Aureispira sp. CCB-E: one gene and its partner. The protein of the gene in region 1 binds, or shares a complex with, the protein of each later gene. Links are inferred from orthologs where the notes say so. Each region holds a gene or a part of one and is shown on either strand. Other genes may lie near its edges. The genes, in order: mnmG and mnmE.

What was found.
Region 2: the proteins of mnmG (region 1) and mnmE are in contact, whole or in part, in a solved structure (PDB 9HIP), measured with the Escherichia coli proteins. The link is inferred for Aureispira sp. CCB-E from one-to-one orthologs.

The regions. Positions count from the first base shown.
Region 1 is NZ_CP133671.1:451,316-460,121, reverse strand. Bases 3,377-6,257 are described here. They hold mnmG (tRNA uridine-5-carboxymethylaminomethyl(34) synthesis enzyme MnmG), read left to right. Parts: upstream 3,377-3,827; coding sequence 3,828-5,687; downstream 5,688-6,257. Other genes in these bases: QP953_RS01760 (OmpA family protein), read right to left, coding at 3,377-3,533. Outside these bases: QP953_RS01770 (rhomboid family intramembrane serine protease), read left to right, coding at 1-554; QP953_RS01765 (class I SAM-dependent methyltransferase), read left to right, coding at 759-1,367; more of QP953_RS01760, read right to left, coding at 1,422-3,376; QP953_RS01750 (ankyrin repeat domain-containing protein), read left to right, coding at 6,397-7,062; QP953_RS01745 (hypothetical protein), read right to left, coding at 7,224-8,039; QP953_RS01740 (hypothetical protein), read right to left, coding at 8,043-8,669; QP953_RS01735 (nucleotidyltransferase family protein), read right to left, coding at 8,669-8,806. UniProt on the Escherichia coli protein: NAD-binding protein involved in the addition of a carboxymethylaminomethyl (cmnm) group at the wobble position (U34) of certain tRNAs, forming tRNA-cmnm(5)s(2)U34.
Region 2 is NZ_CP133671.1:1,712,501-1,721,355, reverse strand. What follows is about bases 3,342-6,271. They hold mnmE (tRNA uridine-5-carboxymethylaminomethyl(34) synthesis GTPase MnmE), read left to right. Parts: upstream 3,342-4,060; coding sequence 4,061-5,482; downstream 5,483-6,271. Other genes in these bases: QP953_RS06635 (AAA family ATPase), read left to right, coding at 5,877-6,271; QP953_RS06645 (hypothetical protein), read left to right, coding at 3,547-3,891; QP953_RS06650 (hypothetical protein), read left to right, coding at 3,342-3,540. Also shown: QP953_RS06660 (glycosyltransferase), read right to left, coding at 1-757; UDP-glucose 4-epimerase GalE, read left to right, coding at 1,601-2,632; more of QP953_RS06650, read left to right, coding at 3,049-3,341; more of QP953_RS06635, read left to right, coding at 6,272-6,959; QP953_RS06630 (DUF4276 family protein), read left to right, coding at 6,956-7,636; QP953_RS06625 (Fic/DOC family N-terminal domain-containing protein), read left to right, coding at 7,757-8,827. UniProt on the Escherichia coli protein: Exhibits a very high intrinsic GTPase hydrolysis rate. Involved in the addition of a carboxymethylaminomethyl (cmnm) group at the wobble position (U34) of certain tRNAs, forming tRNA-cmnm(5)s(2)U34.

The DNA of each region.
Region 1 (8,806 bases):
CGGTGGGTACAGGTCCTAATGAAGTAGGGCGAATCACTTCTGCCTTTTTTATGTTACCTGGAAATTTTGATTGGGCAAATCCACTCAACTATGTCCGACTGCTAACCTATACAATGGGACATGCTAATCAAGCCCACATCATGGGAAATATGTCGATTTTCTTATTAATTGCCCCAATTATGGAGGAAAAATATGGTAGTCGAAAAATTCTCTTAATGATGATTTTAACGGCTCTAGTAACTGGTTTTTTGCAAATCTTGTTGTTTAGTACAGGTTTGTTAGGGGCAAGTGGAATTGTATTTATGTTTATTGTATTAGTATCCTTTGCAGACGTAAGAAAAGGGAGTATTCCACTAACATTTATACTAGTCGCTTTATTTTTTATTGGGCAAGAGGTCATTCATAGTATGCAAGAAAACATGGTTTCTGAATATGCTCATATTATGGGGGGTATCATGGGTGGTATTTTTGGAATGTTTTTTACAGAAACACAAAAAGATCCTACCCCTCCTTCAACAACAACAAATTTACCCAACAAGGACGTAGACATATAGATAAAAAAACCAAATAACACCTTAACAAATGATAACCAATAATTCTACTGATAGAATTATTGGTTATTTTTATGTTTGCCTCAAAATTTATTGACTTTAGATAAGAAATCTTGCTCTGCAAGTACTTTCTACTGCATTAGAGTCAACTTTACATTTGTAAATAGGTATTTTTCCATTCTTATTTATTTACCTAAAAATGTTAAAATGTATTCATCTGAAAATTTCTGGAATAGAGTCTCTAGCCATTCTAGTGACAAAATAGGAAAAATAGGCTTGCAAATAATTCATCGTACCACTTCATACCTCAATAAATCAGACACAGTTCTAGATTTTGGGTGCGGTTCTGGTCTGATAAGTATTGAATTGGCAAAAGCCGCACAAGATATAGTAGCGATTGACACTTCAGAGAAGATGATAAAAATAGCTCAAGATAAATCTAATAATATCCCCCAAAAGATAAGTTTCTTATATACAGATCTTTTCGACCAAAGATTTAAAAACAATTCTTTTGATATAATATTAGCATTTAATGTATTACATTATGTTACAGATACAAAAAAAACACTAAAAAAAATATATACCTTATTAAAAACCAATGGCATATTCATATCCTCCACAGCCTGTTTAGGCGAAAAAAGAAGTCTTCCTCGAATCTTTATGACAGTACTCCTAAAATTAGGAATCATGCCAACTACGAACTTTTATACTAAAATAGAATTACAACAATCCATCCAACAATCAGGCTTTTTTATCAAAGAACAAAGAGAATTATCTAATTTGCCCGAATTATTCCTTGTTGCGCAAAAACACTAACAACTCAACATAAAACGATGCTTTTGTTCCTAACAGAGCAGATTGGACAGTACCTCAACGATTGGACATTTCAGAAAACTCTTTGATAACTCTAAACTCCACTCGACGATTGGAGGCACGACCATTATTGGTAGCATTGGATTCAACAGGTTGTGTTTCTCCAAACCCTTTAAAAGCAAAACGATCAGAAGCAATTCCTTTTTTCTCTAAATACTTCATGACAGTTGACGCACGGCGTATTGCCAAAGTCCAGTTGTAACGATTGGAACCATTGCTATCTGTATGCCCCAATACTTCTACCGCTATAGTTGGATAAAATTGGAGTGTATCTGCCATTTTATCTAACTCAGCTTTGGCTATATTGGTCAAGATAGACTTGTCATGATCAAAATAAACACTTTTAAACGTAGGAATATGCTGTGCCCTAATGGGCACTTTTACAGGTTCTCCAGGCTTTTTCTTAGGTCGAAAGCAAATAGGATCTAGTTCTCTTTCCTCGTATTTTTCTAAGTTAGTTAAATCAATTTGTATGGTATCTTGATTGCTCTCTTCTAGCTCAGCATTATATGTAGCCACTATTTTATAATTAAAACCGCCAACTAAAGCCAATTTAAATTCGCCATTAATGGGGTTGGTTCGAGCATAAGCATCTTCTACCAAAACACCTTCTTTAAAAACTTTTATGCTAGTAGGAATACCCTTTTGATCAAAGCAGTTGATCACATATCCCGTTATTAGTGCCGTTGGCTCAGGTCGTAAAGCTTCTGGCATTTTTAAACTATAAATATCATACCCTCCATAAGATTTTTTGTCTGAAACAAAATAGGCATACTCTCCCGAAGCAGGAATAACAAGCCCTTCATCCGCTCCTTTAGTATTGATGGTTAGACCTAAATTTTGAGGCACCTCCCAATTAGTCCATGAATCGTCCAGTCGCTTGGCCATAAAAATATCGCGCCCTCCATAACCAGGATGTCCATCGGTATCAAAATACAAGGTTTTACCATCCGCTGCTAAAAAAGGACAGTGTTCATTTCCAGGAGTGTTCAGTGTTGGTCCTAAATTTTTGGGTGTAGAAAAGTTACCATCAGGTAGCAAAAACGAAACATACAAATCCCTTCCTCCATAGGTATCTGGTCGTTTCATCGAAAAGACAATGGTTTTGCCATCCGCTGCCAAATCAAAAGAAACCCATCTACCAACATGCTGTAGTCTCTGAATGGCTTTTCGCTTAGGAATTGACCAACCGTCTTTTGTTCTATATGTAAACGCCAACACTTCATCCATACTTGTTCGTCCATAACTATTGATGGTCATTAAGGTGTTGTTATCTGGCATTACAGCATTGACAAAATTATTGCCCTGATTGTTCAATGGACGACCAATGTTCACTGCTTTTGACCATACTCCATCTTCTGAACGAGTGCTAAAGTAAATATCTTGCGCTCCAAAACCATCTTTAGCATCTTCTCGAACAAAATACAAAGTTTTACCATCTGGGCTTATCGTTGGCGATTTATCAACATACTCACTATTCACCTCTCGCCCCAAGTTCTGTGGTTGAGTTCCCTCTACAGCATCCCCTCCTTTTACCAAATTGATCTCGCCCATATCTTGGTAAATAGCCAAACGCTTAAAAATAATTTCTCTTGACGTACTTTTTAAGGCAACCCCCGTTTGCTCAAAAGGTCGATAAGGCATCTTATACACAACTTTATTATTGATAAAAAAGAGCAAATTTCCCCCTTGCTTTCGAACTTCAAGGGTATTATAATCAGTTGCAATAAGCTTACTTTTTCGAACCCAAGGCTCTATAACATTGAATTTTCCGTGTAGCTGATACCCTATTCTAAATTCTTTTCGATTGTTGATTTCAAAGTGATAATATTTATAGGCATCTTTTCGCCCCCAAGACAGCCCCCATTTGGAATCCATCATTCGATTTTTAGAATCGAACTCTGCAACGAGACGAAAATCTTTTTGGGCATTTACATACAAAGCATTATAGTAGGTTTTTTCACCATATTCTTGAACTTTATACCAACGATTGACATTCTTCTCAAAATCCAATTCTTCAAACCACAACGGTAGGTTTTCTTGTGCTTGGCTATTGGATACAAAACAAATCAGTAAGAGTAAGGTAAACTTTATTTGGGATAGTTGCATCTTTATTTTTTTTAATAATAATAACGATTGATAACAGCAAAAGTTACGAGAAGTACATCCTCTACCTCAAATAACATTCCTATTCCCAATCGAAAATAATAGCTTTCAAACCACTCTAAAATCATTGGATTGTCATTTTCTCTGATTCAGATATAATTGATGCTCTATAAGATATAGCCATACACTCCTATAATTAAAAAAATTGCATAGAGTAGTAGAATGTTGTATCTTTGCGTCACTATTAATCTGTTTGGGGGCTTTCCAAAACCTCAAACCAACAATTTTAAAAATACTATGTTTCCAGAATATGATGTAATTGTTGTAGGTGGAGGACATGCAGGCTGCGAAGCAGCAACAGCAGCTGCCAATATGGGTTCCAAGGTGTTGTTAGCAACCATGAATATGGAAACCATTGCCAAAATGTCTTGCAATCCTGCTATGGGTGGTGTTGCCAAAGGGCAAATTGTACGTGAAATTGATGCTTTAGGTGGCTATTCGGGAATTGTAACCGATCATACCATGATCCAATTTCGCATGCTAAACTTATCCAAAGGTCCTGCCATGTGGAGTCCTCGTGCTCAAAGTGACCGAATGCGTTTTGCCGAAAAATGGCGTATGATGCTAGAATCCAATCCCAATATTTCTTTTTGGCAAGAAATGGTCGTTGGTCTTGTTGTCAAAAATGGTGTTGTAAAAGGAGTGCGCACTTCTTTAGGTTTAGAAATTCCTGCCAAAACGGTTATTCTAACCAATGGAACATTTCTAAATGGTATTATCCATATTGGCGAGCGAAAAATAAGTGCTGGACGTGCTGGCGAACGAGCTTCAACAGGTATTACTGCTCAATTGATAGAGTTAGGTTTTGAGGCAGATCGCATGAAAACAGGTACTCCTGCACGTGTCGATGGACGTACCATCAACTGGGATGTGATGGAGGTACAGCATGGAGACGAACCTGTTGGCAAGTTTTCATTTACCGATACACCCAAATTAGAAAAACAACGTCCTTGCCACATTACTTACACCAACAAGCAAGTGCACGAAATCCTAAAAACAGGATTCGATAAATCTCCTATGTTTACGGGACGGATACAAGGTATTGGTCCTCGTTACTGCCCTTCTATTGAGGATAAAATTGAACGTTTTGCGGACAAAGAACGCCATCAATTATTTGTAGAGCCTGAAGGTTGGGATACTTGCGAAGTTTATGTAAATGGCTTTTCTAGCTCTTTGCCTGAAGATGTGCAATACAAAGCTTTGCAATTGATTCCTGGCTTTGAAAATGCCAAAATGTTCCGCCCTGGCTATGCTATTGAATACGACTTTTTCCAGCCCACACAACTCAAAGTTTCTTTGGAAACTCGCCTAGTGAAAAACTTATTCTTTGCAGGGCAAATTAATGGAACAACAGGTTACGAAGAAGCGGCTGCTCAAGGTCTAATGGCGGGAATCAATGCACATCTAAAAATACACGACCAAGAACCTTTTGTTTTAAAACGTTCAGAGGCTTATATTGGTGTTTTGATTGATGATTTAATCAACAAGGGAACAAAAGAACCTTACCGTATGTTCACGTCTCGTGCCGAACATCGCATTCTCTTGCGCCAAGACAATGCAGATACTCGATTGACACCGTTGGCAGATCAACTAGGTATTGATGTGAAAGATCGCCTAAAACGTGTGAGAGAAAAAGAGGCTGCTTATGAGAAAATTGCTGAATTTATTCATAATACGAGTATAGATCCATCTGATATTGATCAAGTATTGGCAGAAAAAGGCTCTGCTCCTCTGCGTCAAAAAATGAAAATGCATAAAATTCTTTTGCGCCCAAATCTCAGCATCAAAGACTTTATGAAAGCTATTCCTAAAGTAGAAAAATTCATGCAGCAATTTGAGCAAGAATTTGTAGACTGTGCTGAAATTAATTTGAAGTACGAGGGATACATTCGCAAAGAAAAAGATCAAGTTGAAAAAATTAACCGCTTAGAAAATGTGCGCTTATATGACATTGACTACTCAACCATCAAAGGGCTTTCTTCCGAAGCCGTGGAGAAGTTGAATCAGTTGCAGCCTGCAACTATTGGTCAAGCAAGTCGTATTAGTGGTGTTTCTCCTGCTGATGTATCTATTTTATTGGTCTATGTAGGACGCTAAAAAAACGATCATTTATTCAATTTATAGTGAGTTGTATGCAATCATTATGTGATGCATACAACTCTTTTTTTTGTACGGCACATTACGCTCGCTACTGCTACGCTATCTAAAGATCTGTTTTACAAACAACTACCAACCAATAAAAATTAAGTGGTGTCTACGAATCGTTGAACTGCTTCCATTTTTTTCCTAAAACTAGGATTCATCGAGTCTTGCCGCTTTTTTTGTGATAAAACTTGCTATTCTATAATTAGGCATATTTAATTTTTTAGTTTAAATTACACACAATTCACTAACAATAAGTTGTTTATGTAGATTTTTTTTTGTAACTTTTGGTAATCTTTTAGCTTAAAGGTAAATTAAGTTAAGTATCAAGTTATAATTGGTTTAAATCAGATTATACTTATACCCTTAAACCTCACACAAACGTATTGGTTATCATTCAGCCACTATCTGTTGGAAATGTCTTTCACTACTCAAAGAATAGACCTAAAGCCTTAACATGAATTACTACTTTCTTTTTTTGAATAGAAAGAGCATCCAAGAATCTAGACGAATACAAGCAATATATTCCCTTACCAACAACACATTGATCATTAATCGAATGCAAGTCTCGCAACATAATTTTATTTGTAAAAAAGTCTTTGACTAACTGCTAGAGAAAGTACTTTTTTACAGCTTATTTGTCCTCACCTCAAAAATAAAGCATATGATTCAAGTACTTAAATCACACAGCAAAAACAAGGATACTGACAAAGTCATTTCATTGATTCACTCTAATCCTGAAATTTTAAACTTTAGAGATTATTATGGTAGCTCAGGGCTGATGATTATTGCGTATAATCAGTTAGACAAAGCTCTAGAGCAAGCACTTGCCTTGAAAAAAACCTTATCGTTTCACGAAGCGATTGTTTGTGGTAAAATTGATGCGGTAAAAGAGCATCTACGACAGTATAAATCTAAAGGAATTAATGCTCTTTCTCAAGATGGTTATCCTCCTTTATGCTTAGCCGCTCTATTCCATCAAACAGAAATTGCAAAACTACTGATTGAATATGGTGCCGATGTCAATCTTGCTGCCAAGAACGTTTCTAGAGTCACACCTTTACAATCGGCTGTTGCCAAAGAAAACTACGAACTCTGTACGATTTTACTTAAAGCTGGTGCAAATCCTAACATTGCTCAAATGCAAAATGCCACAGCGCTGCATTCTGCGGTTTACAGAGGAAATTTAGCCTTGACAAAACTACTCGTTGAAAATGGTGCTTTTATTACAACAAAAATGTACACAGGAGAAACAGCCATGAGCATTGCAGAAAATAAAGGTTATCAAGAAATAAAAGACTACTTACTAGCAGCACAAGCCGATGCATAGGTACTTTTTTATCACCAAGTAATAATTTGCTTATTTCCTAGCTTTCAGCAATATTCATACAGCACTAATAATCACACATAAAAACTCTGAACTCTTAAATTATAGAAGGTCAAAATTTAGATTTTGACCTTACTTTTAATTGCCATCTATTAACAAAACAATTATGGATAAATTGCTCTCCATACATCGTTCATCAGGTCATTGGGATCTTTCCCTTGTACCACTAAATAAGTTACTGCTACACCTTGTTTTTCCATATATTTTAATGCCTTTAAATAAGCTTGATGAAGATATATCAAATGCTGTTCACTTTCATGTATTTCTTTGGGTTTGTGTTGCCCTACTCTTGTAGCAGCAATATTTTCTTCAATTTGGAAATGAATGATCTTTTGCGGTAAGGTTGTTCTAAAAAGAGTTGTTAAAGAAGGAATTAGTTCTGAAAGTTGCTGTTGCTGAATTTTTACTAAGTATGCTGGCAATTCCCAAAAATCTATCCTTCTTCCAAGCCGTTTATTTTCTAATTTAAACCAATGTAAAATACTTGCCCAAGGAATTTGTTGTTCTTCTAACAATGATTCATTCCAAGTAGAATTTTCTTGTAGATTCAATTTGGAGTTCATTTGTAGGTATAAATTACCATAAACCAAACTCCCTACTAGTGGATGGCGTTCTGTAATTAACACATTGGGTTGATAATAATCAGCAAAAAATTGCTCTATTGCCCCAAACAAGGTCATTTTTAAATATAAAGCAACATACTTAATCGTTGGATCTTTTCGAATATCAGCATATTGGGATAAGGCATCCATGCCTTGAGACAACTCAGAAAAAGGAGCATTGGGCGTATCGTGAAAATTAGTACATGCCAATACTTGATAGGCTTCTGGAACTTCTTTTTGTTTTTTGATCAATTGATGAATAACAGTGCTTTTTCCACAACCATCAATTCCTGTTATTGTAATAGTATACGGTTTCATTATTTAAAATTTTAGTTGCGCTAGAATCTGCTTTTTTAATTCTAACAAAGGTAGTTCTCCATCCAAAGCAATATGCTCTACTGTAGTCATAATCTGCTGATAAGCTGCTTGTACTTTATGTTGAAAATTCATAAATTGCTTTGTATTGACCTGTTCAGGAAATCCACTTTCAAAGGTTGAATAGTGTTTCTTTCGTTGTCCTGCTGTTTTGACAGAAACATTTAAAGAAAAAACAAGATCTGGCTTCGGAAAAGAAGTTGTCAAGCTAAGCCGATGGGCTAAGTTTCCATCATAAGCAACTTCTGTTGCTAGATACTTGTACCAATAGGCATTAATCAAAGCAATCTCTACTGCTTCTCTTCTGGCAATTTCTAATGCTTGTGCCATGCAGTGTAATAAAAAGAACGTACGACTTTGAGGAGAAAGACTTTTTAAATACCAATCAACAGCTTGCTTAGAAGAAATAGAAAGATGTTGCTCTTCCTTGGGTAAATAAAACAAATCCCAAATTGTGACTTCTTTGACTTTTTTGCCGTTAAACAAAATGGTGTCTTGCAATAAAATATCTATTAAACTAGATTTACCAGCACCATCGGTTCCTGTAATACAAATCCATTGTGGTTCTTTCATTATTGAATTCTTTTTTTGATGCGTTCTAATGCTTCTTCTGATATACCTAAGGTGTTCATTTTTTCTTTGGTAGAAATTTTTGAGGACTTAAAAAACAAATTGGTCCAACCACATTGAAGTAAATCGTACCATGTTTT
Region 2 (8,855 bases), 1.3 Mb from region 1 along the record:
AAGATTGCCATCGAATATTAACAGCCAATTGTTTTTCCTCTACTGATTTGGGTTTTCCTCCAACAATCAAAAACTGATATGGCAATTGAGTGGCTTGTTTTATAACTTTCTCTTCCAAATACGTGCGTTGTGGCTCGGGACCTGATAAAACAACAATTACATCTTGACGGGCAGGGCGTTTTGACATCTTAGACAATCTAGACAATGGTCCCAAATAGGCGATATTTTTTAAACTAGTTTTGTGTGCTAAATCCCCTGCTATATTAGGTTCTAATTCATAATCTGGCACCCAACAAGCATTAAATTTTTGAATAAAAAAATGATTGCACTTTGCTACAAACGCTTCTATATATCGATTGGGAACCTGAATATTAAGTTGATGTGTTATAAAAATAGACTGAATTTTATGATGATACATTCCATAACGATTATCAGAAATAATTGTCGTAATTTTATATTCCTTGATAATAGAATTCAACTTTCTACGTTCTAAACGTATTGCTCTTAGAATTTTGGGTACCTGAGGTAAGATGTTTAAAAACATATTGCTCCCCTTGTAGTGAATACCGTAAGTAGGTAATTCAATCGTATTCAAATGGGGATATTGCTGACGAAGAAGGATCAATGCTTCTCCATCAGAAGCTAAAACAACATTGGCGCCTTGTTGTTCTAATTCATCAATAATTGGAATGCAACGAGTGGCATGTCCTAATCCCCAATTCAAAACAGCAACAAGTATATTTTTAGATGTTTCCAAAAGATTTAATTATAATAATAGTTCAATAGCACTTCGTGTAGAGGACAAAGTGGGATACTTTTTGTTGGTAATATTACGAACATTTAGCATTAGGTGCTTGTTAGGGCAGACACAATCATTGATAACAAATAACAAGACACAACAGCTTCGCAATAAAGAGTAACTACTTATCATAACTAGATTAACTCATCATTACAACTGTGTAATTTTACAGCAATCATTTGGATTCTACACCACAAAACCTGCCTTTTTAATAAAAAAAATTTAACTTAGTTGTTCAAAATGTTATTTCATGCAGCTAAGTGTATAAAATTGTAAAGACTATGAAAAATACAAAAAAGCTTTTAGTTCTATTTGTTGCCTTGGTGCTTGTTGTTGGAATGACAGGCTGTAAAGCTGGTTGCGGTTGTCCTCATTGGTAGCCCATCTCCAACACTTCGTTAAAACCATTCCCAGACAAATCAATTAACACAATAAATAAAATAGTTCAAGTATGAAATTAGCTGCAAAGAAAATAGTTGTGGTTTTATTAGCAATCGCCATGGTAGTAGGTATGAGCAGTTGTAGAACCCAGCAAGGATGTCCTAGTAACTTTTCACTAGAAATTAGTAAGTAAGTAACACGACAAGTAATCCATTATTAAAATATAATTTAGGTTCTTACAGGTTCGCAGCACATTCCCTACTTTAGTTTGTTTTAATTTACGAATGTACTTTTTTATCTTTTTGGTAAAAATCAACGAACTAGCAATACTATATAGTATTTGCATGTATTGAATACACTGTGTCCTGTTTAGTAATTACTTAAATTTTTTGTTTACAAGAAAATTGATACCTTTTAGAAATGTCTAAAATATTGGTAACTGGTGGGTGTGGTTATATTGGTAGTCACACCATTATTGATTTAGTAGAAAATGGTTTTGATGTAATTTCTATCGACAACAATGTCCGATCTAATCCTGAAATTTTGGATGTTGTTGCCCAAATTACAGGTAAAACGATTCCTAACTATGCTGTTGACCTTTGCAATTTAGAAGCCATTAAAACGGTCTTCGAATCACATCAAGATATTGTCGGCATCATACATTTTGCAGCATACAAAAGTGTGCCTGAATCGGTTCAAGAACCATTAAAATACTATCAGAACAACCTAAACAGTTTGCTCAATGTATTAACTTGCATTCATCAGTATCAGATTCCTAACTTTATATTCTCTTCTTCTTGTTCTATTTATGGCAACACCTCTGTTCTACCTGTAACGGAAGACACTCCTATGTCAAGAGCAGAAAGTCCTTATGCTAGTACCAAACAAATGGCGGAGAGAATTATTGAAGATTTTTCTGTTGCCAATCCTAACATTAATAGCATCTTATTGCGTTATTTCAACCCTGCGGGTGCCCATCCTAGTGGTTTGATGGGAGAAATTCCTCAAGCGGGAGCCTACAATGTTGTTCCAATTTTGATGGAAGCATTAACAGGAGCTAGAGATCAGTTTACGGTTACAGGCAATGATCACGACACTAGAGATGGTAGCTGCATCCGAGACTATATCCATGTTATGGATGTTGGTAATGCGCATACAAAATCCTTACAATATTTGCTTAACAATAAAAATAATGCTAATTGTGAAGCCTTTAATGTAGGCATAGGGAAAGGTATTTCTGTCTTAGAATTAATTACCGCCTTTGACAAAGCGACTGGGCAAAAATTAGATTACAAAATTGGTCCTCGTAGAGCAGGTGACGTTTCGGCCATCTATTCTGACTACTCAAAAGCAAACAAACTGTTGGGCTGGACGCCAAAATATAATGTTGACGACATCCTGTCTACTGCTTGGCAATGGTTTCAAAATGGATCTACTTTTGTAAAACAATAGCTCTTTTATTACTTTCCACCATTTCATTCTAGCTGGCAAGCACTTGCTTTCCCATTATGGCTAAATTCAACCTTATTGATTGATCAATAAGGTTGAATACTTAAAGACAATAGCTAACAGTGCAATTACTACAAACAATCATCCTTCAATAAAATATCGACTTACTAAAACGATAGGAATAAAATTTGTGTTATTGGCTATGTATTAATGATTATCACGAATGTAATTCTTATTAAGAATAAAACAATTGGTTTGCTATAGCCTTTTTTCCTTTGTCTAACCTATCATCAAAAGACGCGTAACCTCTGTTTTGCTTTTTTGATGAAGAAAAAAAGCAGCATAGTTCGCTTCTCATACATTCCGTTCAATCATTGTTATGATAATATCTTAAAATTTAGTCCACCATAAAAATACCAATGAAAACTTTTTTTTGTATCTTTTTGTTTAGTTTTATATTAATGAATACTGGTTTGCAGGCTCAAATCAAACGCAATTTATACACTTATCAAGCTGCTCAAGTCGAATTTTGGTATCCCAGTGAGTGGCAAATAGACGAGGAGGATAAAGTAGCAACATTGCAAAATGATGATGGTTCTCTATCGATTACGTTTTCTATCATGGAAGCTGATCAAATAGAAGAAGCCCTAATTGAGTTGGAAGCAATTATTCAGACTCAATTGACACAGCCTAATATTACGACAGAACCCGAAATTATAGAGTTAAATGGGATGATGGGAGTTGTATCTGAATTAGAAGGTAGCATTAATGGTAGTCCAGTCCAATTGGGAGTGTTTATTATAGATAGTCCACAAAATGTATTATTGGTCTTGGGGATGGGACATGAGCAAACCTTACAAAAAAATAATAAGGTGCTAGACAAAATTATAAAAAGTATTAAACCGATTTAAATAAGAATGGAAGTAGGATTTTTTGTACTGGGCTTGATTGCTATACTAGGGACTTTTTCGTTGTATAGAAATGGTCAAAAAAATAAACTTATTCATGCTGTAATCAATGATTTCCTGGACAAAAAAAATGGTTTATTGGTCGGCGTAGATAGACCCAATAATTCGGGTCCTTTTGAAGACGAGTATTATGACCATCAAGGGGATAATTTATACCAAAACCTAGGCTACCAAAACAATGAAACAGTCTATAGAAAAGTTGCTTACCAGACTAGTGATGGTTCGAACAAACAGGCTTGGGTTCAAATTCGTATTGAAAACTTGAAGGTTACCTATATTGAATGGAAAGAATAGTACTTCGTACAAAATTGGCGTTCCATTGTTTTTAGAGCAATTCATTCCTAGTTTAAGTTTTTAGTTTTAACTTTGTTCTTGAATTATTTTTCATTTATTCAAGGTATAGAAGACCATTCAATAGCTATAAAAATCGATACCTTGTTCTTTATTTATAATACACTTCACTTTGTACAACTTCATTGATCTCCAAGACACTATAGTTGCCTTAGCTACTCCTGCTGGTAGTGGCGCTATTGGAATTGTCCGCCTTTCTGGCAACCAAGCTATCTCAATTACCAATGAAGTCTTTCAAGCTAAAGACTTACAACAAGTTGATTCTCACACGATTCATTTGGGATATATTCGCGATGAACAAAATAAAATCATTGATCAAGCTTTAGTTTCTGTTTTTAAAAACCCACATTCTTACACAAAGGAGGATGTTATAGAGGTTTCTTGTCATGGTTCTCGTTATATTCAGCAACAACTGATTGAACTGTTTATTCGCAAAGGTGCTAGAATGGCTAGAGAAGGGGAATTTACATTGCGTGCTTTTTTGAATGGTCAAATGGACTTGTCTCAAGCTGAAGCTGTGGCTGATTTAATTGCTGCCGAATCTGAATCAGCACACCAATTGGCTTTGTCTCAAATGCGGGGAGGTTTTTCGGATCAAATTAAGGAGCTCCGAAGCGAATTAATTCATTTTGCCTCCATGATAGAACTAGAATTGGATTTTGGTGAGGAAGATGTAGAATTTGCCAATAGAGAAAAACTGCAAGAACTCGTTCAACAAATTGTTCGGATTATCAAGCGCCTTTTAGATTCCTTTCAATTGGGCAATGCCATCAAACATGGCGTCCATACGGTATTGGCTGGTCGCCCCAATGCAGGAAAATCAACGCTTCTAAACGCTCTGCTCAATGAAGAACGAGCCATTGTTTCTGACATTGCGGGAACAACAAGGGATACCATCGAAGAAATACTCAATATTCAAGGGGTTCAATATCGCTTAATTGATACCGCAGGCATTCGAGAAGCAACCGACCAAATAGAGGCTATTGGGGTCGAAAAAACGTTGGAACAGGTTGCCAAATCTGCCATTCTAATTTACGTCTACGACCAAACGACATTAAGCCCTTTAGAGGCACAAGCTGATCTTCAAAAATTGGCGACAGCGGATATGAATATCATTGTTGTTGCCAACAAAGCAGATTTGCATTCTCAAAATCAAGCTCCATCCTCTCTTGAAGAGAACGATACTCTAGAAAAAGTTACACAAAATTTGACGACGCCATACACTACTCTATCGCTTTCTGCCAAGGACAAAACGCAAATTGATCAGCTCAAACAATTGCTTTTTGACTTGGTCGCTTCTGGGCAATTGCAACAGGATAGTAGCATTGTCTCTAATTCTCGCCACTACGAAGCGCTTCAATCTGCTCTACAGTCTTTGGATGCTGTTTTGGAAGGATTGGAAATTGGCATTTCTAACGATTTTTTAGCCATGGACATTCGCCACGCTTTAAATTACTTGGGTGAAATTACTGGCGAAATCTCTACGGATGATTTGTTGGGGAATATTTTTTCTTCTTTCTGTATCGGAAAGTAATTGCTGCAAAATAAAGTCAAATCTGGCGTGAATAAAGTTATTCTATTATCTAAGACATAACGCAGTTGTTCACTTAATCATCAGATAGCACTTTTCTAACTTGTAATATAGTAGAAAAACAGGTTCATATTTGAGCCTTGCTTTTTCCTTTTTGTCGTTTCAATTGATTGGCTTGTTTTTATAATTGGAATATTATTGTATTTTGTGATTTAAGCTTATTTCTTCTAAGGATTTAGGTTATTTTCTTCTCATAAAACAAAAAGATTATAAATTTTGTACTAAGAGTACAACTTGTAAGCTTTGCAACTTTAAGTAAAATATTGCGTAAAGGTAAAGCCCTAGATAAGTTTCGTTTATAATTTCCCAAAGTAGAAGTTTTAAAAGCACTCAATTAATGATAGATAGCATCGAAATCAATAACTTCAAATCTATAAGAGAATTAGATCTCACATTAAAACCTATCAATGTTTTAATAGGTGCTAATGGTGTAGGTAAGACTAATTTTATAGGTTTTTTTAAGTTGCTTAATGTTTTGTATAAAGATGAACTCCAAAAATATATTGCAACTCATGGCAAAGCGGATAGTTTTTTGCATTTTGGACGTAAAGTTTCAGATCATTTAAAAGGGGAAATTTATTTCAAACAATTTAATAACATTAACAGTTATGCTTTTGAATTAATTCCTAATCAAGCCTCCAACTTAATTATAAATAAGGAAGATAGTGGCTATGGTTCTAAGTACTCAAATATAAGTTACTATAACTATTGGGATTTAGAATACAATAGTCATGTATTAACAAATAGTACCTCCTATAGAGATAAGTATTTACGTGACCATTTTAGAAGTTTCAAAATATATCATTTCCATGACACAAGTCGTACAGCAGCATTACGCACTCCCTGTAATTTGAAAGATAATAGATTATTGAAAGAAGATGGTTCAAATCTTGCCGCTTTTTTATACTTATTACAAGAAAAACACCCTAAGAGTTTTAAATTCATTACTCGTACTGTACAATCTATAGCTCCTTTTTTTAAAGGTTTTTCATTAGAACCTGATGAACTTAGCCCTGATATGATAGAGTTAGTTTGGGAAGAAAAAGGTTCAGATATGTACCTAAATGCCCAAAACTTATCAGATGGAACAATACGTTTCATAGCTTTAGCAACCTTGCTATTACAACCAGAACCTCCTAGTACTATCATCATAGATGAACCTGAACTTGGCTTGCATCCTTTTGCCATTAACAAACTCGCAGGTTTAATCAAAAAAGCTTCTGTCAAAAGTCAAATTATCTTATCAACTCAATCTGTTAACTTAGTTAGTAACTTTGAACCTGAAAGCGTAATAACGGTAGATAGAGCAGATGGACAGTCTGTTTTTAAACGACTAGATAGTCAAGATTTAAAGAATTGGTTAGAGGATTATTCTTTAGGTGATTTGTGGACAAAAAGTGTTATAGGGGGGCAACCATGAAAAGATTAGTATTTATTGTTGAAGGGTATAGCGAATTAGAATTTATAGATAAATTAGTACGCCCTTATTTTGCCGAGCACTACCAATTTTATCAAATAGAAGCATTTTGTCTCCAAACAAGTACAGGAAACAAAGGTGGTTTTGGTAAGTATAAACAGCTAAAAGATGACATTCAGAGAATCATTAGGGGAGGTAATACTAATGTAATTGTTACAACATTTTTAGATTTTTTTAGATTACCAAATTCTGTCCCTGAATATCAGAAGATGCTCAAAGAATCAAATATTGATAAAAAAATATCAATACTAGAGGATGGATTTTCAAAAGATATAAAGAGTAATAAATTTATACCCTACATTCAAAAACATGAATTTGAAGCCTTACTTTTTTCTGACAATTGTGGATTTGAAGAGCTTTACGAAAAAAAAATCTATACTAAAACACAAGCAATCATTGAATCATATCCTAATCCAGAAGAAATAAATAATAACCCAGATACTTCTCCATCTAAGAGATTGATTCGTATTCTTAATGAATATGGTGATACATACGATAAAGTAACAGAAGGAAATTTAATTGCAGAGGATGTAGGTATCAACAAAATGTTAGAAAAATGTCCACGATTTAAGGCATGGATAGAAACATTAGTGGAGCGAGTGATAGAAGACAAAGAATAGTAACTATTGCAAAAAATGCAACAGTTCAAAAATACATAATGAAAAGAAACCTCAAATAGCCTATTTCTCTAAAGATTTAGGTTATTTTTGAATGAATAGGATCAATAAGCAATCCAAGCAATGAACCCAAATTACAAAATACAATCCTTACCATTATCCTCTGACTTAGAAACAAAGGCAATTCTAAAACAGGCGATTAAAGCCAACAAAGCATTAGCCGAACTCAAAGGAGTTGCTAGAACAATTCCTAATGAAAGTATCTTAGTGAATACCTTGATCTTAACAGAAGCAAAAGAAAGTTCAGCTATTGAAAACATTGTTACCACACACGATGAACTATTCAAAGCGGATGTTTTAGAGGAAAAGGTAAAGAATTTGAACACCAAAGAAGTAATGAACTATGCAAGTGCTTTGCGTCAAGGATTCAATTTAGTACGTAGTAATGACTTATTGATTAATCGTTATATTCTTTCTATCCAAGAAGAACTAGAAGGCAATGCAGCAGGGTTCAGAACTCAAGCAGGTACAACCCTAAAAGATGGAGAAGGAAACGTTGTTTATACGCCACCACAAGACATTCAAGAAATTGAACGTTTAATGGAAAATTTAGAACAGTATATCAACGATGATTCTTTAGATGATTTAGATCATTTGGTAAAAATGGCAATCATTCATTTTCAATTTGAAAGTATCCATCCTTTTTATGATGGCAATGGTAGAACGGGGCGTATTATCAATATCTTATACCTGTGCTTAAAAGGCTTATTGGATAATCCTATTTTGTATTTAAGTCGCTTTATCATACAAAATAAGGCTAAATACTACGAGCTATTGCAAGATGTTAGAGACAATGATAATTGGGAGGAATGGATTTTGTACATTCTAAAAGGCGTTGAAGAAACTGCTTTAGAATCTATTCAAATTATTAAGTCTATTAGTGCTTTAATGTTGAAATTCAAGCAAGAAATTAGAACCAAACTGCCTAAAATTTATAGTAAGGACTTATTAGAGAACTTGTTTAAGCATCCTTACACTAAGATTGAGTTTTTGCAACAAGACATTGACAAAGTCAGGCAAACAGCAGCTATCTATTTAGATGCACTTGTTGATATTGGTCTAATGGAAAAAATAAAGCATGGAAAAAGTAATTATTATATCAATAAAGAGCTATTTGCTTTGTTTACTCAATAGTCATGTTAAAAAAACACTCCTTTTCTAA